One region of the Paenibacillus sp. FSL P2-0322 genome, then DNA from elsewhere that is predicted to be linked to it. Evidence: riboswitches for the same ligand, from Rfam matches in the RefSeq annotation. Region 1 holds a riboswitch; each other region holds the start of a gene.
The links. A riboswitch is a leader RNA that binds a small molecule or an ion and turns the genes downstream of it on or off. The one in region 1 is predicted to bind thiamine pyrophosphate.
Positions count from the first base shown of each region.

Region 2: it holds a riboswitch for thiamine pyrophosphate, as region 1 does, so the genes downstream of both, thiC (phosphomethylpyrimidine synthase ThiC) here and tenA (thiaminase II) in region 1, are expected to answer to the same signal.
Region 3: it holds a riboswitch for thiamine pyrophosphate, as region 1 does, so the genes downstream of both, MKY24_RS04795 (ECF transporter S component) here and tenA (thiaminase II) in region 1, are expected to answer to the same signal.
Region 4: it holds a riboswitch for thiamine pyrophosphate, as region 1 does, so the genes downstream of both, MKY24_RS14340 (thiamine phosphate synthase) here and tenA (thiaminase II) in region 1, are expected to answer to the same signal.

Region 1 is NZ_CP150243.1:4,707,125-4,712,392, reverse strand. Features, by position in the region: gene thiE (thiamine phosphate synthase) at 1-64, opposite strand, end outside; gene thiD (bifunctional hydroxymethylpyrimidine kinase/phosphomethylpyrimidine kinase) at 61-891, opposite strand; gene thiM (hydroxyethylthiazole kinase) at 888-1,730, opposite strand; gene tenA (thiaminase II) at 1,805-2,494, opposite strand; TPP riboswitch at 2,631-2,733, opposite strand; gene MKY24_RS20740 (NAD-dependent malic enzyme) at 2,826-4,547, opposite strand; gene MKY24_RS20735 (glycosyltransferase) at 5,053-5,268, shown strand, end outside.
Region 2 is NZ_CP150243.1:860,781-866,048, reverse strand. Features, by position in the region: gene MKY24_RS03930 (YitT family protein) at 1-656, opposite strand, end outside; gene MKY24_RS03925 (hypothetical protein) at 1,163-1,315, shown strand; gene thiC (phosphomethylpyrimidine synthase ThiC) at 1,437-3,281, opposite strand; TPP riboswitch at 3,469-3,581, opposite strand; gene MKY24_RS03915 (IclR family transcriptional regulator) at 3,737-4,480, opposite strand; gene MKY24_RS03910 (alpha/beta hydrolase) at 4,779-5,268, shown strand, end outside.
Region 3 is NZ_CP150243.1:1,048,124-1,053,391, reverse strand. Features, by position in the region: gene MKY24_RS04810 (ATP-binding cassette domain-containing protein) at 1-74, opposite strand, end outside; gene MKY24_RS04805 (energy-coupling factor transporter transmembrane component T) at 214-1,005, opposite strand; gene MKY24_RS04800 (ABC transporter ATP-binding protein) at 980-2,443, opposite strand; gene MKY24_RS04795 (ECF transporter S component) at 2,443-3,039, opposite strand; TPP riboswitch at 3,288-3,399, opposite strand; gene MKY24_RS04790 (TatD family hydrolase) at 3,443-4,240, opposite strand; gene MKY24_RS04785 (polynucleotide kinase-phosphatase) at 4,261-5,268, opposite strand, start outside.
Region 4 is NZ_CP150243.1:3,309,453-3,314,720, reverse strand. Features, by position in the region: gene MKY24_RS14355 (hypothetical protein) at 1-423, shown strand, start outside; gene MKY24_RS14350 (hypothetical protein) at 410-1,399, shown strand; gene MKY24_RS14345 (ABC-F family ATP-binding cassette domain-containing protein) at 1,583-3,136, shown strand; TPP riboswitch at 3,230-3,338, shown strand; gene MKY24_RS14340 (thiamine phosphate synthase) at 3,603-4,196, shown strand; gene thiO (glycine oxidase ThiO) at 4,261-5,268, shown strand, end outside.

The sequences.
Region 1 (5,268 bases):
TTCCAAGCACCAGGTACATCTGTAGCTGGCGGCGCACCACCTCTGACAACATTCTGCCGTTCATAGCAGCATCTCCTGACGACGGCGGAAGGCCCAATGATTGGTGGGTCCATGTCCTTGTCCAAGCTGCAAAGGTTCCTCAATCGCTGCCTGGATGAAGGCTTTGCCATTCGAGATAGCCTCCGGTACAGACATCCCTTTCCCTAATTCCGCGGTAATCGCTGCTGAGAAGGTGCATCCTGTTCCGTGTGTATGAACAGTCCGTACTCGCTTGCCGCTCAGCTCTGTAAAGGCGGTTCCGTCAAAGAGTAGGTCCACAATCTGTTCGCTGCTCTCGCTCTCGTCAGCGTGGCCACCCTTGATCACAACGAATTTTGATCCCATACTGCTAATATGTCTCGCAGCCTCGCGGCGATCCTCCATCGTATGGATACTGATCCCTGTCAGGGCTTCCGCCTCCGGGATATTCGGTGTAACGACCAGGGCCAAGGGGAGCAGGTCGTCCTTCAGAGCCTGCATCGCTTCTGGCTGCAGCAGCTTTGCGCCTCCCTTGGCAATCATCACGGGATCGACGACAACCTTTTTCCAGCCGAACTTTCGAATCTGCTTGCTCACAAGACGGATGATGCCCGCATTAAACAGCATGCCAGTCTTCAGAGCATCCACTCCAAGGTCTAATCCTACAGCTTCGATCTGTTCCGCTGTTGCTTCCTGTGGCAGCGGATATACGCCGTGGACCCCTAAAGTATTCTGTACGGTAATGGCCGTAATAGCCGACATGCCGTAAACGCCAAGCTCCTGAAAGGTTTTGAGATCGGCTTGAATCCCGGCCCCGCCGCCACTGTCCGAACCGGCAATCGTCAGTGCTCTGGGTACACGAACGTCTGTCATCGCGCACCACCTGCTGTGGTTGTTCCGGCTTCACGGACAGTGACATGCCCCTCTAGCGAACATGTATGTAGTTTGGCGAGCTCGTCGAGAAAGGCAATCTGGAAGCTGCCGGGCCCCAGCTCTGCGGTACGTGCTGCGGCTCGGGAAGCTGCTGCACCGTAAAATGCCAAGCCTGCTGTACCTGCGAGCAGCAGGTTGGGTTCAACAGCTGCAAAGGCACCTAACACAGAGGTCAGCAGGCAGCCTGCTCCGGTTACCTTCGTGAGCAGCGCGTCTCCACCGCTTATCATTCGTACTTCGGCCCCATCGGTGATGACGTCCTCTTTTCCAGTAATGACAACCATTGTATTGAGCGTTCGAGCAGCCCGAATTGCCAGATCGACATTTCCGCTGTCAGCACTGTCACCAGCATCTACGCCTTTAATCTCACGCGCTTCTCCAACAAGATGCGCGACTTCGGCTGCATTGCCCCGCACCAATGAGATTTTGACTTTTCTCAGGATTCGCAGTGCCGACTCAGTTCTAAAGCTCGTTGCTCCCGCACCGACCGGATCTAGCAGGACCGGAACACCGTGTGCATTCGCCGATTGTCCAGCAATGATCATGGCATCCACCAGTTCGCGGTTCAGCGTACCGATGTTTAACACGACGGCTCCCGCTATTTTTGCCATGTCTGCTACTTCCTCGGGTGCATAGGCCATCACCGGGGAGGCGCCCAATGCATACAGGCCGTTGGCCGTAAAGTTAGTGACTACCACATTGGTCATATTGTGAACGAGGGGTTTGCTGTTTTGTACCTTCTTCAGGAGATCCGAATAACTTTTTTCCCATGTACTCATAATGATTATCCTCTCTATAGTTGGTGGTTCAACAGGGCATTAACCGTACTTCACGCATCGAATTGCCAAGCTGACTATTCCAAGACCGCTGCCTGTATCTGGACCGGCCATTCTTCCTGCTTATAGGCCATGTCCCAGAACTTATATTCCAGCTGGCAGCTCAGTATAAAATGCTCAATCATCCGCTCTCGCTCAGCAGCCGTTGCGCCTTCCGCCCAAGCATCTACACGTTCTCGGAACTTGAGTGTTGTATCATCAAGCTGGTCTCCATAGAAGCCCATCCATTCATAGAACGGATGAGACTCATCCGGCTTTACTTCATCCAGCAGCCTGCGACCAATCTCGGCATACGTCCACATACATGGCAGCAGCACAGCCAAGATCTCGCCCAGGCTGCCCTCATGCGCAACCGTCAGCATGTGACGGATATAGTGATGAGCCGACGGAGCGAGCGGATATCCCTGCAACTCTTCATAGCTCACCCCTGCGACAGCACAGAAATTTTGATGCGGATGAACCTCGCTGTGGAGAATAAAAGAGATTTGTTCATTAAATACAGCCATGTCCTCCCGATTCGTGCATTTGGAGATTGCGATGCCGTATATCCGCATGTAGGCGTTCAAATATTCAAAGTCCTGTTTTACATAGTGAATCAGCTGTCCCCTTGTCAAACTTCCTTCAGCAATACCTCTCACAAAGGGATGCTCAAAAATCGCTTGAAAAATGCCGTCCGCCTGCCGACGGAGTTCTTGTGTAAAACTCATTTTCCCCACCTCCATTAAATTGAAGAGCAAGAAGTCCTGTAAGAATATAATTCCGGAACAACGCTAAAAAGCCGCCCCGGAAAAATGGAGCGGCTTCAACAATAGGCCCAATACGCAAAAAACGCTTGAAACCTTATATACGAAGGCTCCACTTTCCTACGCTAGTACGAACTAGATCAGGTTCAAAGGGTCCAAGATACATTCTTGTCTCAGCCATATTGGCTCCCCTAGTGGACTTCTATTCTTTTGACTATTACTGTACATACGTTCATACGCTATGTCAAACATAGTGTGCAAAATATTAAATTTCCTCTAGTTAGGTGTTTTGGGCTTAGTGAGGATGATGAATTACACTTTCCACTGCTTTGACCTTGGCATATTCCGGTTTCCACATTGCATCTTGTATAGCTTGTTCCACATCTGAAATGTGCGCCTGCGCTACCTGATCCTGAATCGCGGCTTTTGCAACCGCAATCGCAACAGCGTACGAAACTTCGCGTAATTTTCGGATATGAGGGAGTAGCGCACCGCCAGGCGTATTCGAATCTACACCATTGGCAACAGCAACTGCTGCGGCTGTAAACATCGCAGGGGTAATCCTTTTGGCTTTAACCACAATCGCACCCAGACCCAGTCCCGGAAAAACAAAGGCATTGTTCGCCTGTCCAATCTCAAAATTTGTATCGTTATACGTAACGGGCTCAAAAGGACTTCCGGTTGCGATCAGTGCTCTGCCATCTGTCCACCGGATCAAATCCTCGGGTACTGCCTCTGCAAGGTTTGTAGGATTGGACATGGGCATAATGATCGGGCGTTCTACATGCTTTGCCATCTCCTTGATGATCTCTTCAGAAAAGGTACCTGCTACACCGGAAGTTCCAATCAATATCGTAGGCTTCACCTGACGGATGACCTCCAGTAGCGGTATTTTGCCGTCACCCGACCGGGTCCATGAGCTGACTTCATCCTTTTTGCGCACATACGGTTTCTGATACTCCAATACGTCTTCCATATCTTCCGTTAACAGCCCGCGATAATCAAAGGCCCAAAAGGACTTGAATGAATCATCTACGGAAAGGCCATCCTCGATCATAGCGCCCCGAATTTGATCAGCGTTACCGATCCCTGCAGCCCCTGGGCCGAAAACAAGTATTTTTTGTTCACGCAGCGGAGTCTTGGTGACACCCACCGCCGAAAGAATCGCAGCCAGGGTCACCGCTCCTGTACCTTGTATATCATCGTTGAAGGTGAGTATGCTTTGACCGTATTTTCCTATAATATGGCGCGCATTTACGCTACCCACATCTTCCCAATGTAAAAGCGCCTTCGGGAATTGCGCTAACGTTTTGCTGATAAAAGTATCAATAAACTGGTTATAGGCTTCTCCGCGAACCCGTTTATGGCGGTTTCCGATGTACAGTGGATCATTCAGCAGCTTTTCATTATTCGTGCCTACATCCAGTACAATTGGCAGCACCCGCCCGGGATGAATGCCTGCCGCAGCCGTATACACTGCAAGCTTGCCAATAGCAATGTTAATCCCCCCGACGCCCCAGTCACCAATCCCCAAAATACTTTCGGAATCTGTCACGACGATCAGATCCACATCATGGCCGCTCAAACCGGAATTATGGAATGCTTGTCCAATACCGTTCGGGTTATCTATCGACAAATATACGCCTCCAGGGCGGTTATACTCGTGACTATATTCTTGAATCGCGGTTCCTACGGTCGGCGTGTAGACTACGGGCAGCATTTCACTCAAATGATCGGTAAGCAGCCGGTAGTAGAGTACGACATTTCGGTTGTGAAGGTCGTTGAGAGAAGCATTTTTACGCAGCATGGTGGGTTGTGCGAGAAACTGCTGATATGCCCGTACGCTCTGTTTCTCCAATGAAAGGACGGTTGGAGGAAGGATTCCTTCCAAACCCAGCTCTTTGCGTTCTTCTTCTGTAAAAGCGACACCTTTGTTCAAAAGAGGATTTGCCAACACATCCTTTCCCCGTAATGGAGTAGATAATGACCCATCGCGATTGACATAAAATGCTTCCATAGAAAGACCTTCCTTCTCTTAATTTACATATTGTAAGGATTTCACAAAATTCGATTTCAGTCGCTCCGAAGTGCAAGATATAGACGAACTAAACCATTTCGATCTATATCTTGTTCATTGAAAGTCGCTTATCGGATTTTTGCAAAATCCTCAAGATGACATGTTGTCCATAGTATGGACGTGCGAATCTGTTTTATTCTTCTATTTATCTATGACAAAATAACCATATATTCTTCCTTCTGTTGATCTAAAAGAACTAATTTTCGATATGGATGCGCTAACTTATTCTGATGGTTTTGGTTCTAATGAATCAGGTCTAAATACTCTGTTTTTATCAAATATGAAAATCAGTTTTTCTTCTCTTATATCCTTATATATCATGGAGTGTCAGCTATTTTGTTAAGGAAATATGAAGTATTTGGACATTAATTTAACTCCTATAAGCAAACATTCTTAATTCTTTTTCAACAAAATAGAACTATTCGGAGGAAAAGGAGAGGTTTGTGTGCAGGGACCTATAGCCATTTTTAGCGATAACGACAGGGCTATTGATTATCCCAATGTGATTTGTTTTTACCAATATATACAGTGCGAGGACACGGAGGCAGCTTCAGTCTACGAGAACGCATGTTGTTGCCTGATTGATTATAGGGAGCCGGGGCAGGCGGTGCGGAAAGCCAATCAGATCCGTAGCCAATTTCCGCAAATGCCATTGTTACTG
Region 2 (5,268 bases), 2.2 Mb from region 1:
GTAACTCCACGATCCATTTTCGTGATGACCATCTCGGCAATTTTATCTTGGTGCTCCGAAATGATCATGACCGCTTTTTTAGGGTTTAGTCCTTCGATCATGAAGTCCATCACCTTCGTACCAACGTACAAAATAACGATAGTTAGCATCAATTTTTCTGGACCAATAATAAAATAGGAAGAGAACGCGACAATCAAATCAAAAAACAGCAGGCCATAGCTGATATTCCAATCCAGATACTTGTTGGCAATTCGGGCTAAAATGACCGTTCCCGCCGTAGTGCCACCTACCCGTACAATTAAGCCAATGCCGACCCCCACCAAAACTCCGGCAAATACAGCATTAATCGTCGGCTCATGCGAATCAATCCGCCAGTTGACCGTTAAATGTAGAAACAGCGAGTTAAAAGCGACCGCAATTATAGTGTACAGGGTCGTTCTCTTGTCCAAAAATTTATATCCGACAATCAACAGCAAGCCATTGATCACCAGATTGACGATCGAGGGAGACCACTGAAACAGGTAGTACAAAATGATCGTAACCCCTGTAACGCCCCCCTCACCAAACTCATTCGGGATCACAAACAGATTAACAGCTAGCGCGAAAAAAAACGCACCCAGAATAATAAATGCGATATCTGCAATACTTTTTTTCATATATGCTCTAATCCTTTCTCTAACATTTCAAAGGATGAATCGCCAGATGGATTGGCTGACTCTTGTTGCCAAAATACGCTGACAACCAGTTCATGGTATCTACTACCAAACATAAAGTCAATACAACTTTGACACTTTAATTCGCCACCAGACTGCCTCAATCCTGACTTGGATTCCGCAAAATTCTCCTTTTACAAGGTTATTCGACAAAATAACACAATCCCGACTACTAAACTAAGAAAACGGGCCTCTAGCCCTTGTTTTAGACCTAGGCACATTTTCCTCTAAAACGACCATCCTCCTAATCGACATTTTGGACACATATGACCATCTTCCTGTTTTATGTCAAAAGCGTTTTACTTTGAAAAAATGTGGGTATAATGATTGAAACATTACCAAGCAACCTACATAGCATCACGACATCAAGTACATACAAATAGTCCTATACAGACGTCCTAAGCAACTCAATCTGAATTTGACAATATGGAATTGGAGGAATGACCTACATGAATACAATGAACTTAACCGTCCACACCCTGATGCCCTTTCACCACCAATACCAACGTGCCAACGCGGTGAGTATGCAGAAGAAAGAAGATAGCTCGGAGAAGAAGCTCAGCTTTCAGGACATTTTGAATGAAAAAATGGGTAAAAAATAAGGCGCCGTTTATCCGGTTGCATGATCCGCTTTACATAAGCTAAAAAGCCGTAGTTTCCTACATCGACTGTAGAGAACCACGGCTTTTTTAATTCATTTGTCCCTAAACTCCCACGTTCGTTTTACTGACCTCCATCCCGATACTGCTCTGCCTTCTCACGCATCCCGGCAGCTACTGCTTCTTGAGTGTTCAGCCCCTTATCCGCTGCATAGGCGCGAATGTCCTGAGTGATACGCATACTACAAAATTTGGGGCCGCACATCGAGCAAAAATGTGCTTCCTTGGCGCCCTCTGCCGGTAGCGTCTCATCATGGTAGGACAAGGCCCGCTCGGGATCAAGCGACAGATTGAACTGGTCCCGCCAGCGGAACTCAAAGCGTGCCTTGGACAAAGCATCATCCCGCTGCTGCGCCCGTGGATGACCTTTCGCCAGATCGGCAGCATGTGCCGCAATTTTGTAGGTAATGACACCCTCACGGACATCATCCTTATTGGGCAGACCCAAATGCTCCTTAGGCGTAACATAACACAGCATGGACGTCCCGAACCAACCGATCATCGCCGCCCCGATGGCTGAGGTAATATGATCATATCCGGGGGCAATATCCGTCGTGAGCGGTCCCAAGGTATAGAAAGGAGCTTCCTTACAAATCTCCATTTGTAAATCCACATTCTCTTTGATTTTATGCATAGGGACATGTCCTGGCCCTTCAATCATGACCTGAACATCATGCTTCCAGGCGATTTGCGTTAGCTCGCCCAACGTTTCCAGCTCTGCAAACTGTGCTTCATCATTCGCATCATAGATGCTACCCGGACGTAGACCATCCCCGAGAGAAAAGGCCACATCATAGGCTTTCATAATTTCGCAGATTTCTTCAAAATGTGTATACAAAAAATTCTCCTGATGGTGCGCAAGGCACCAGGCTGCCATGATCGACCCGCCACGGGATACAATTCCCGTCATTCTATTCGCCGTCATCGGTATATACCTCAGCAATACACCCGCATGAATTGTAAAATAGTCCACTCCCTGCTCCGCTTGCTCAATCAGCGTATCGCGATACAGCTCCCACGTCAGCGCTTCTGCTTCGCCGTTCACCTTTTCAAGTGCCTGATACAGCGGTACAGTCCCAATCGGTACAGGAGAATTCCGAATGATCCATTCACGTGTTGTATGGATATTACGGCCTGTGGACAGGTCCATAACCGTATCCGAGCCCCAACGCACAGCCCAGGTCATTTTTTCCACTTCCTCCTCGATGGAGGAGGTAACCGCAGAATTACCAATGTTCGCATTGATCTTCACGTGAAAATGACGCCCAATGACCATTGGCTCACTTTCAGGGTGATTGATATTCGAAGGCAAAATGGCTCGTCCAGCCGCCAACTCCTGCCGTACAAACTCAGGCTCCACCCCTTCGCGGATCGCCGCAAATTCCATTTCGGGCGTAATGATCCCTTGCCGCGCATAATGCATTTGTGTCACTGTACGACCTTGCAAAGCACGAAGCGGACGGTTGGTCACGCCGGGAAATTCCACTGTCTCCCGTTTGGAGCCAGGTTTCAGTCCATTATCCTCCGGCTGGACGGCGCGTCCCTCGTAAGCCTCCACATCGCCCCGTTCCAGGGCCCAAGCTCGCCGCAATGGAGGCAGGCCCTGACGGATATCGACCTGATAGGCTTCGTCGGTCATGGGACCGCTCGTATCGTACACACGCAATGGCTCATGATGCTCCGTGCCCTGCGGCGTATGTGTAGGATGAAGAGCAATTTCGCGCTCTGGCACGGCAATGTCCGGCCGTGAGCCTTGAATATATACCTTACGGCTCCCTGGAAAGGGCCTTACCCCACTGGCTTGCTCCCCGTTTGTCTTCTCTACCTCAACTTCTTTTGTTCCTACCAATCTTACTTCTGTTGATTTCAATTCTGTTCCTTTTGTTCCTTCTACTTCTGTCGGCTTCATTGTCCATTCCTCCCGTTTCGATGAAATGACACACCGATCCGGAACCATTCCCAGGGTGGCGCTGATCTATGCAAAAAAGCCGGTTCCCCAGGGAACCGGCTAATCTAACGAGGCAGCTATCCAGACAGTACGCATGTGGAATAATCCTATTCCAATGCGTCACCGTAGACAGCAGCCGCGTATACATTTCAATGGCCGATTACTTCCCTACGCTGGTATGATCCAGATCAGGTGCAAAGGGTCCGGAATCTTGCACGATTCCATCTCAGCCCGGCATTACAGGCTCCCCCAGTAACTGTGATACTTCTATTCACATGAGGCGGCTATAACAGATATCCCGCCATCCTTACCAGACTACTTTAAATTTATGGCTTTGGCAACCCTTCTAGGTTCCCTTTACCAAGGAGACGCTCCCCATCAAATCACTTTGCTTGCTTCAACTGTGCTCATTCTTGTTACGGAAGCATAAGTCCCATTTCCTTCGCCGCTTCAATCAAAATCGGAGCAAAGTCATGTAGCGTCTCGGGTGCAAGCCGACTGACCGGACCGGATACAGATAAAGCCGCAGTGACCTGTCCCTTCCGGTTTACAATTGGGGCAGCCACAGCAGCAGCCCCTGGCTCCCGTTCTTCATAGCTGGTCGCATAGCCCTTCTCGCGAATGTCCTGCAGCTGGGCTTTATAGACCTCCGGGTCTACCGAGGGCGGCCATTCATCCCCGCTTAGCAGGGCTTCCAGCTCTTGCGGCGGCATAAAGGCTGCCAGCACTTTGCTGGAGGCCCCTACAGCCAGCGGCATACGCGCACCTACAGGCGCAACCCTGCGGATCGCCTGATTGCTCTGCACGGCTTGTATGCGAATACGCATGCTGCCGTCCCGTAAGTACAAGCTGACCGTCTCGCCCAGACGATCACGTAGTCCTTCCATTGCAGGCTGTAACAACACCGCCGGCTCGTCGCTTTGGGACAAATGCGTGGATAGCTCCCAAATGCGGAAGCCAAGTCGATATTTTTCCGTTTCGGCATTCCGAACGACAAAGCCCCGATCCTCCAACGTAGTCAGCAGCCGATGAACCGTGCTTTTATGTAGACCAATTTTGGAGGCAATCTCCGTCAGGCCAAGATCCGAATCTGCGGTAAAACACAGCAGTATATCAAGTGCACGCTCTACAGCGCGAACGGTTAATTTACGGTCTTCCATCGTGAACCGCTCCTCTTGTATCCATATTCGTTTCACACTATGAAACATGGTTACATAAATTATATAGAATAGTCGCGGCTACTGTAAACCGATGTTTTTGTGACAACCATATTACAGAACGAGAACAAACATCGACAATACTTTGCATCATTTTTACTTTTCCGGTTCAGGCGTTGACTTTGGATAATCCCCATCATACGATAATAGGTATCTATACGGATCTACACTACTATTTTCAAGTGGAATTATACCTAAATTCTATGAAACGAAGATCAATTTTATATAAGGAGGCTCTTACATGATTTCGACATCCCAGCGCAACGCTCAGCTACAGACCGCTGTTCAGGAGCCGTCCACCCCACTCTTTAATCCCCGTCTGCTGCGGTTCAAGCACGTTGTGATTGCTCTGCTGCTGTCGGTCGTCTTTTTTCTGTTGTTTTGTTTTATTGCCTTGCATGCTTACATCGCATGGGTACTTACGAATCCCACCGTTGCACCACTGTACTCTAATCCGATGCAGGCTAAAAGCATGCCTTATGAGGAAGTCAGCTTCCCTGCCAAGGATGGTAGCCGCATGGTACAAGGCTGGTATATCCCGGCGGACCAATCGCGGAAAACGATTATTTTCAGTCATGGCTATGGGGCTAACCGCGAAGAAAGCTGGATTCCCATGTATGATTTGGCGCATTATGCCCACAGTTTGAACTTTAATGTGGTCATGTTCGATTATGGATTTGCGTCACAAAACAGCAAAGCAGTCGCAACCGGAGGCAAAGCGGAATCCCAGC
Region 3 (5,268 bases), 2.4 Mb from region 1:
GACACGGATTGAACCGCATGAAATTGGCCGCTTGAGGTGGTATAATGCTTGCTTACCTGATGCAGCGTAATCATGAAACCTGGCCTCCTGATGATCCATTTCTCAGGGAAAATGTAATAAGCCCGCCAGCCCAGGCGGGTCTGTACGAGCCGTCAATTCCCATTGCATTAATATACCACAGAGCAGAAAACGGGCAAAGCCTTTTGACAACAATTAACGTACATCCCACACCCCCACGTAAGGAAAGCAGATACCGAGTCCCCAAGCCAGCGTAAGCATGATGACAAAATAGAATATGAACACAATATCTACAGCCGAATAGCCAATCGCATAATAATACGTGCGTTTGGTTTCATTGGTAAAACCCTTGGCTTCCATGGCAATAGCAATTCGCTGTGCACGCCGGATACTTTGAGCGAGCAGCGGAATTGCATACCTGCGAAGCGTGGCATACATATTCCATTTGGACACATGCTGATGTAAACCTCGAATACGATGGGCTTGTCTCAATGCCTGGAATTCCTCCACCATCATGGGCATCAACCGCATGGCTGCCAAAAAGCTATACGCATACTTCGGAGAGAGCCTCCATTGCTGCATCAGTGAATAAAAAAGGTTCACTGGACGAGTCGTTAAACCAAACAGCAACCCTACCGCCGCCATACTCAGCGCACGAAAGCCCAGATGTATACCCCGATAAAAGCTTTCCTGCGTAATATGGATCAGGCCCCATGTCCACCAGGTCGTCACCCCTTTGCCGAACATCATCATGCCCGTTGAGGTTGAAATAAACACCAATATAAAGGGAGATCCATACAGCAGCAGCCGCTTCCATGGATGGCCTGACCAGACAAGCAGCAGCAGCATAGCACACGCAACATTAAACATGACATTCGGATCATGGATGACTATAACGACCACAAACAGTATGGAAAACATAACAAGCTTTAGGCCCGGATTCACGCGATGCAGCCATGTTTTATGATGGGGAAAGGATAGGTTCATACTGGAGTTCCCCTTTCTGAATCCGCCATATATTGGTACAATATCGACGGACAATTTCCGGGTCATGCGTGACCATCACAATGGCCGTGCCTGCCGCTCTCAGCTGCTCCAACATATCCAGCATGACAAAGGTATTACGCGCATCCTGCCCAAAAGTCGGTTCATCCAGCAGCAGCACTTCCGGCTCACGGATCATAGCCGTAGCAATACTCAACCGCCTTTTTTGGCCCAATGAAAGCTGATACGGATGACGCTCGTCCAGCCGCTCCAGTCCGAACTGTACGAGCATCCGATCGACCCGTTCCCGGCACTGTTCAACGGTGAACAAGCTCTTGGGTAACGAATACTCTAGTTCCTTTCGTACGGTGTGTGCTACGAATTGCAGCTCGGGATTTTGAAACGCGAACCCGATACGCTCTGCCAGTTGTTCCGTACTGCCTGCCTCAATTCCGCGCACGCTATAACGTCCCTGTGTGCGAAGTAAGCACATCATGGAGAGCAGCAGTGAGCTTTTGCCAGCCCCGTTTTCACCGACCACGCCAATCCAGTCGCCAGGCTTCACCTGCGCATGCTCCACATAAATCACTGAACTTAAACCGCGGAGGCCACTAAAATGTTCCAGCTCCAGCAAATCAATCCCTGTACCATTCCCCGTACCATTCTGCTGTGTCACTGATTCACTCCAACGCGGCGAAGACGATTCACTCCATACTCCCGGGTACCACACGCCATACTCGGACAATGCCTGCCGCTGCCCATGAAATACTTCTTCCGCCCTTCCATCCGCAATGATCTCCCCTTGAGCAGAAAGCACCACAATCCGGTCCACATCATGGACAATTTCATTAATTTTATGCTCCACGATCACCAGTGTCTGGTCTACCGAAATGTTTCGAATGGTATCCCACACCTGTGTAGTGCCTTCCTCGTCCAACAAAGCCGTGGGCTCATCCAGAAAAAGCACTTCTGGCTCCATAGCCAGCACAGACGCAATCGCCAGCCGCTGTTTCATTCCCTGTGACATGCTGCCAATGGGCATGTGTATATCATCCGTTGATAGACCAACCTGTATCAGCAGCTCGCGAATACGGGATCGCATCTGCTCACGAGGAACCTGATTATTTTCCAACACAAAAGCCAGTTCCTCGTCTGCATATGACATACAAAACTGCGTATCAGGATCTTGAAATACAATACCTGAGACACTTGGGATTACAGCAGCATCGCATTTCATAGGCACTTCTATCGTGCGTGGAATCAGACCGCTTAACACTTGGAGCAGCGTTGATTTACCGCATCCACTCGGTCCCAGCAGCAGCAGCTTTTCCCCCTTGCGGACAGACAAAGACATATTGTGAAAAAGCAGCTCCTGCTCACCGGGAAATTTCAACCGAAGACGGGTGATCGAAGCCACCACATCTTCGGTTGCCTGGCTCATCAATCCAGCCCCTTATAATCTTGTTCCGTTGCGGGTCTCAAACTTCGCGTGACTCCGGTTACCTCCAATGCCCTGGCCAGATAGAACGCGAATACCCCGGCAATCACAATGCTGCCAATCATGCGAAAACCAATATACAAAACATAGTTCCAGGTCGAAAGCTGATCAATATACCCGTAGCTGAAGTCTAGAATTAGAGAAGCGACAGCCGCCCCAGCCGCAGCTAGCGAAGCAACCCACAGGTTTGCGTTCCGATACAGAAAAGCTGCAAAAAACAGCTCCGCTCCCAAGCCTTGCAGCAGGCCATAGTACAAGGTGGACATCCCCCATTCGCTTCCCAAAAAAGCACTGACCGTTGCCGCTGCCACCTCTGCCAAAATTGCAACACCCGGCTTGCGAATGATGAGATAAGCAAACGTGCCTGCCATAAACCACATGCCATACATCAGTTGCTCGGCGTGTAGACCGAATGGTTTCATCAAATCATAGGCAGGTCCCCATATTTTGTAGACTAACCCGAACACAACAGCGATCACAATCGTGACCAAAATATCAGTCAGCTTCAACCCTTTGGACGCTCTTACAGCAGTATTCATTATTGCGTGCTCCCCTTATCCTTATAATTGGCCTCTTGGCCATAAAAAAAAGCTTGTCTGGAGCTGAATCTCCAGGCAAGCTTTATGCGCAGTAAAAGGTGAAGCACCATACAAAACATCATTCGTCGATATGCCTTATATAACCAGTAGTCTAAGCTACTACACTGATACCAAGCCAAAGTCAGGGTCAAGGTAAAATGCTAGGACATACATTGTATCTATCGACAACCGCGAAACAAGCGGCATTCCTGTATAGTGTTCTTGGTTTCTCTACGCTGGCATTACCCAGATCAGATTTCACGGTCAGTGGCAAGGGCCACCCTCTCAGCCTGACTTTCTCAAGCTCCCGACAATGCTTTTTTAATTCACTATAATATATACCACATCTATGGCTTTGACAATCCTATAATCCGAAGAAACGTTTGGCTGTCTCCGTCGTGGCGATTTCGATCTCCATCATGCTTCGGCCTGTACATTCGGCTATCGTAGCAGCAATGTGAGCGAGATACATCGACTCATTACGCCCTTCTTTGGGCTTCACGGGCAAATTACGCGGGGTCAAAAATGGAGCATCCGTTTCAATCATCAGACGGTCCAAGGGAATATCTCTGACCAGTTCACGCAGATGTTTGCCACGCCGTTCGTCGCAAATCCAGCCGGTGATCCCGATATACAGTCCCATCTCTACATACGTATGCAATTCTTGTTCCGTGCCTGTAAAACAATGCACCACTGCTTTATCGACAAGCCCTTGATACTCCCGCAGCATAGCGGCAAAATCCTCATGTGCATCTCGTTCATGCAGAAATAACGGCATATTCAGCTCACCCGCCAGTTGGATTTGCTCGCCAAACCATCGGCGCTGCACATCACGCGGCGAAAAATCACGGTTATAGTCCAATCCGCATTCCCCTATGGATACGACCTGCGGCTGACTCGCCAGCTGACGGAGCTGCTGAACCGTCTCTGCGCTGCAGTCTTTGGCATCATGGGGATGCACGCCAGCTGTCGCATACAGCTTGCCCGGATAACGTGCTGCATACTGAGAAGCCTCCCGACTGCTGCGGACACTGGTCCCGGTAATAATCAGGGGTGAAATCCCTACAGCTGCGGCTCTCTCTACCACCTGTTCCCGATCCGCATGAAACGAACGGTGCATCAAGTTCACGCCAATATCAATTAACGGTGTACCCCTTTCCATCTCAATCCCTCCTTCGCAAACTACAATCTCGGATCAATCGGCTCCGATTCCAGAGATAGCGCGGCAAGGACGCATTCATGAATACGATCTACCGTATCCTTGCGGACAAAACGTTCCACGCCTTCCATACCAAGCGCTCCTTCCATCAGGGCATGACGCTCCTTTTTGTTCGTTCGACGCTGCTTCAGACGCTTTAAATTCTCAGAGGCAAGATAATCCATACCGTAAATGATGTGCAAATACTTCCGGCCTCTCACCTTGATTGCAGGCTGAATCATCTTGTCCCGATTTTTCATCAAAAAGCGTTCCGGCTTGATCACAATCCCTTCATGACCATCCTCTGTCATCTCGTTCCACCAGCGAATGACCTCTTCCTCGCTTGCTTCGTCCGTGATCACGCGGTACTCTGTCTCCATAAACAGGGAAGACAGCCCAGCCAGCTCCCGGTTTTGCTCCATATGCCAAATATGAGAATGGTCGAAAAAAGTCTTTCCGCTGTGTGCCAGTGTATGGAACGGTGCAATACGAATTTCATCCAGACCGTCCACATCCCAGCAATATTTTTGAAAAGCATCTTGAAACGTTACGGCATTCGCGTACTTCTGTTCCATTTCCTCCAACCAGTCTCCAACCTCTCGACCTGCAACCTTCGCCTGCTTCAGCTTGTCTACCAGCTTACTGCGATCCAACAGAGCTGCCTCCCCCACATGCGCATACTGTGCAGCAATCAGTTCCCGAGCCTTGAGATTCCACGGTACAATTTCCGCATCCAGCAATACAAAATCCGTCTGGTTCCGTTCAAAATATCCAGCAGTCCGTAAATCCACATTAAGCTTCTCCATCACTTGCTTCCCAAGGCTTTGTTCAAAGAAAGCTCTCCCACTCCGACTATAGATCGTGCCCAATGTCGGGTAGCCTACATATTGAACAGCGGCCTGTTCGTTTTTGAATAATAGCAAAATAGCCCGGCTACCCATATGTTTTTTCTCGGCCACCATCGTTTGTACTCCTTGCCCGCGATAATAAGC
Region 4 (5,268 bases), 1.4 Mb from region 1:
TTTGTTGATATGGTAAGAACCAAAGGTTACATTACACCGACGATGTATAACGATTTTATGCGTGATCTGGAATTGACAGGCAATATCTACGAAGTTGACTTGGAGCATATGCACAAAAAGTATGTACCGGACTATGCAGATGCCGCGAAGCCAGACAGTTTTCTGGGCAATTATGAAACTGTATATGATGGGTACTATAATCCGCAAATCTTACCTGTACTGTTTCCTGACAATCAGCAGCCAAAATCAGATCAGCTACGTCGGTATACCTTGATGGCCGGGGATTATTTTACGGTCCGGCTACATAATACGAATCGGACTCCTGCGGACTTGTACAAATCATGGCTTCTCGGTGGGGCAGATAGCGGAAAGCCGGCAGTTACAGCTTCTTACGGGGGCATGGTTCTGAATGAAGATTACTGATTTTGCAGTCATATTTATACTTTTGTTTTTGCCCTTTGGTGTAGTTAGTGACTTACGGGTCCAGAATCAGCGTGAAGTGCAGCAGCTAGAAATGAAATATACGTCGGCTCTCCGTACCGCAGTTCAGGATGCAGGGGTTATGCTCTCACAGAATGAACGTCAAGAACGCGAGGCCGGATACGGATCGGATAAGTTTTTTCGTGTAGATAAAGAAGCAGCGCTGCACACGTTCCTGCACACCCTTTTTCTTAATGTAGGCATTGATGGGGATATAGTAGCACAACGTGCATTATTGGATTACATACCAGCCATTGTAATTCTAGATTATGACGGTTATTATGCGTTCACTTCAGAAGCCTATACCGACGAGCATGGACAAGCTGCCATAGGTCCCAAATGGAGCGAAAAAAAGCCATATGCCTATGTTGATTCAGTAGGCAACAGTGTGGGGTTCACCTTGGATAATTATGTGCACGCATATGATGCGCGGAATCACAGGTGGGTGGAGGGCTTTCAAAAGGAACTTCAGGACCAGACCCCTATATCTTTACTGAATAATTCAGAAACTTTTGAGCAAATACGTCGTTCCACCATCGTTCGCAGCGTCCAAGAGGACCTGGCGCGAATTATTAATGTCCATAACGAAAAAGCTGCACGTAACGGCATAACTTATACGTTCACGCTACCGCTCATTCCGCAAGAGGAGTGGTACAACACAGTAGATGATGTGGGTCTGATCGCGTTTATCCAAGGCATTCCGGTCGGAGACAGGTATTACAATAACTATGGATTTGGTGGTGGGAGAGTCGTTAGAAAGCAAGACATTATAGGCGGCATAGAACCAGATACTGGGATGAAATATTTTTATAGAGATTCATGTCCAGCTCCCTTTAAAGCGAGTGAACGTTTTGCGGATGAAAAATCTGCAGCAGCTGCGGGATACTTTGAGTACAAATGTTATAATGGCTTAAAATAATCACCTTCATGGGTGGTTTTTCTTTTTTTAGGCAGATCCATATCAAAAACCTTAAAAATCGCTGTTTTCCATATTCCGATATGGTTGCAGAATGTGCTACAATAAAGCTTTGAAAGAAACGAAATGCATATGAAATAAGAACAGTCGGCAGCGCCGATGACAATAAGGAGCCAAAAACAGCTTATGAGTTTATTGACTGTAGAAAATGTATCTCACAACTTTGGGGACCGCGCATTATTTAAAAATGTTTCCTTTCGATTGCTTGCGGGGGAACGTGTAGGTTTGGTAGGAGCTAACGGTGTCGGTAAATCGACACTCATGAACATTCTGACTGGAAAATTGCTTAAGGATGAGGGTAAAGTGGAATGGACTCCACGTGTACGTTACGGCTATCTGGATCAGCATACCAAGCTGACACCGGGCAAAACGGTACGTGATGTTTTGAAAGACGCTTTTCTTCCTTTGTTGGAATTGGAAAAGGAAATGATGCAGATTACTGACAAAATGGGGGATGCTTCTCCTGAAGAGTTGGAAGTGCTGCTGGAACAGATGGGTGAAATTCAGGAGCAACTGGATATGGGGGATTTTTACCTCATTGATGTGAAGGTTGAAGAAATGGCGAATGGACTAGGTCTGTCGGCCATAGGACTGGATCGGGATGTATCTGCACTTAGCGGTGGGCAACGGACAAAGGTGCTTCTTGCTAAGTTGCTGTTGGAAAAGCCAAATGTTCTGCTGCTGGATGAGCCTACCAACTATTTGGATGTAGAGCATATTGAATGGCTTACGCGCTATTTGAAGGATTATCCCTATGCTTTTATTCTTATTTCACATGATACTGAGTTTATGAACCAGGTCGTTAATGTTATTTACCATCTTGAATTTGCCAAGATGACCCGTTATTCAGCTAACTATGAAAAGTTTCTTGAAATGGCGGATCTGAACAAAGCTCAGCATATTGATGCTTATGAGAAGCAACAGGACTTTATTAAGAAACAGGAAGATTTTATTCAGCGTAATAAAGCGCGTGCCTCTACATCTGGCCGAGCAAAGAGCCGTGAAAAGCAACTTGATCGGATCGAACGTATAGATAAGCCTGAAGAAGCTGCGAAGCCAACCTTTCAATTCAAAGAAGCACGTGCAAGCGGAAAGACGGTATTTGAGGGTATTGATTTTGAGATTGGTTATACGCATGCCCTTTTGCCTAAAATGTCCATGACGATTGAACGTGGCGAAAAGATTGCTATTGTTGGCTACAACGGTGTCGGTAAATCGACATTGCTCAAAACCATATTGGGAAAAATACCGCCAATCAGTGGAAAAACCTATCAAGGTGATTTTTTGCAGCCCGCTTATTTTGAGCAGGAAGTAAAGGCGGAGAAAATTACACCGATTGACGATGTGTGGAATGAATTCCCACATTTGAACCAGCATGAAGTACGAGCGCATTTGGCGCGTTGCGGTTTAAAGAATGAGCATATCACGCGTCCGCTATCTGCGCTCAGTGGTGGAGAACAGGCTAAAGTCCGTCTTTGCAAACTGTTAATGCGTGAAAGCAACTGGGTACTGTTCGATGAGCCTACCAACCACTTGGATGTTAAAGCTAAGGATGAGCTGAAACGTGCCTTGAAGGAATACAAAGGGACCGTATTGCTTGTATCTCACGAACCGGACTTTTACGAGGATTGGGTAACCAAAACGTGGAATGTGGAAGAGTGGTCAAGTAAAGTTAACTAACATCAACTAAATCCAATTCTGCATATTTCACACGAAGTGGGGTTTGCAGAATTAGGAAAATATGCTAAGCTATCTTTAGCTTATACAATAAAATAGTCACACTAGGGGAGCCGCCCATGCGGCTGAGACGGAATAAATGGATTTCGGACCCTTTGCACCTGATCTGGGTTATGCCAGCGTAGGGAAGTGAGCGCCGTACAAACAAGGCAACACCATCTTATTTTTGTTTGTGCGTGGGACGATACACGTATACGGATATCATTGTCCGTTCGATTATTGGACGTTCGTTAAACCACTTCCTTGGGGAAGTGGTTTTTTTGCGTTTCGTTCACTTTAAGTTGTTCGAGCTTCCGTAGACGATTCACATACAATCCCCTTTCATTACTGCTGGTAGACGTGGCTGACTAAGCTTAGATCCATTAGTCCAATGTGAGGTGAAGACAAAATCGAATTACACGCAATTTCGATGGAAAAGGGCACTTTTGCACAAGCAGCCCAAGTGGCTGCTGTGATTTGTCCGTATGTTCATTATGTACACGCGCGTTTAAAACAGAATGGTGCCTCTGCATTGCTTTCTTTGACTCGCAGCATGGTGGAGCAGGGAGTTTCTTTGCAACAAATTGTAGTAAATGATCGTGTGGATGTAGCTTTACTTACTTTGGTTGGAGCCGTCCAGCTACCAGCTAATGGATTACCTGTAGCGGATGTGAAAAGCCTGCTTCCAAAGGGTACACGCTGTGGAGTATCTGTGCATTCCTTGGAGGAGGCGCAGACTGCCGAGCGGGCAGGAGCGGACTATGTACTTTATGGTCACGTATATGAGACCCATTGTAAGCCCGGTATTGTACCGCGGGGTTTAGCTCAGCTTGAACATATTTGCAGGCTGTCGAACATTCCGGTGATCGCGCTGGGCGGCATACAACCGCACCATATCCCGGAGCTTTATAGGGCCGGAGCAAGCGGAATTGCGGTGATGTCTGGTATATGGAAGGCTGAGTCGCCCGTTGCAGCTGCGATGGAATATAGGCGAATGGCAGATCTTGTAGTTCACAGCCTGTAGCGAGAAAACGAGAGTAGAGGCAAGCTGAAAGCAGAATGGTTTATGGAGAGGAGACACGAAACAAATGCCAAAGATACACACAGAGGCAAGAGCGATAGGACACGCTGAATGCTTGGTCATAGGTGGAGGTGTCATCGGCAGTTCCATTGCTTATCATGTGGCCAAGGAGGGAAGAAGTACGATCTTGCTGGAACGATTGATCCCGGGTGAGGGAGCCTCAGGAGCAGCGGTTGGAATGCTGGCAGCGGAAAGTGAAGAGTTCACCGACTCTGAGCTGGCACGATTTGCTCGCATAAGTCGAGACGCATTCCCTGAGCTTGTCTGTGATCTGGAGCGTTTGTCGGGTATTTCGGTGGAATTCCGTACAGAAGGATTTGTGACCCCTTTCCGTACGGAAACTGAAGGCCAAAAACGCTGGAAAGCTGCTAAAACGCGAGAGGATGATTGTCCTATCTGGTGGGATGCGAGGGAATTGGCCCGACGAATTCCAGGTTTGGATGAACAAGCGATCGGGGCAATATATCGTTCAAAGGAGACACAAGTGGCTCCTGTCCAGCTTTGCCGTGCTTATGCAGGTGCTGCTGCGGTGCTGGGGGCAACGGTATGGTCTGGTACACAGGCAGAGCAACTGGTCATACAGAATGGTCGAGTTTGCGGTGTTCGAACACATAGTGGCTTTTTTTCCTGCGATCAGGTCATTATTGCTGGAGGCTTGGATAGCATGAAATTGCTAGCGCAGGTTGGATTTGAATATCCACTTTATCCGGTCAAGGGCGAAGCGGTAGCGGTCTCCTTGAAGGATCACCCGTTAGAATACACCATTTATGCTGATGATATTTACCTCGTGCCTAAACAGAATAACGAGCTTTGGATTGGGGCAACGAGCCTTCCGCATCAATATGACGAAGAGGTGACCGTAGGAGGCTTGGAGGGGTTGCTGGCACGTGCCTCTGCTTGGCTGCCGCGCGTCCGTGAAGCTTCTTTTATACGCACTTGGGCGGGCTTACGTCCGCAGGCCGCATCAGGTCATCCTTTTATAGGCACTGTCCCTGGGGTCGAGGGCGTATATGCT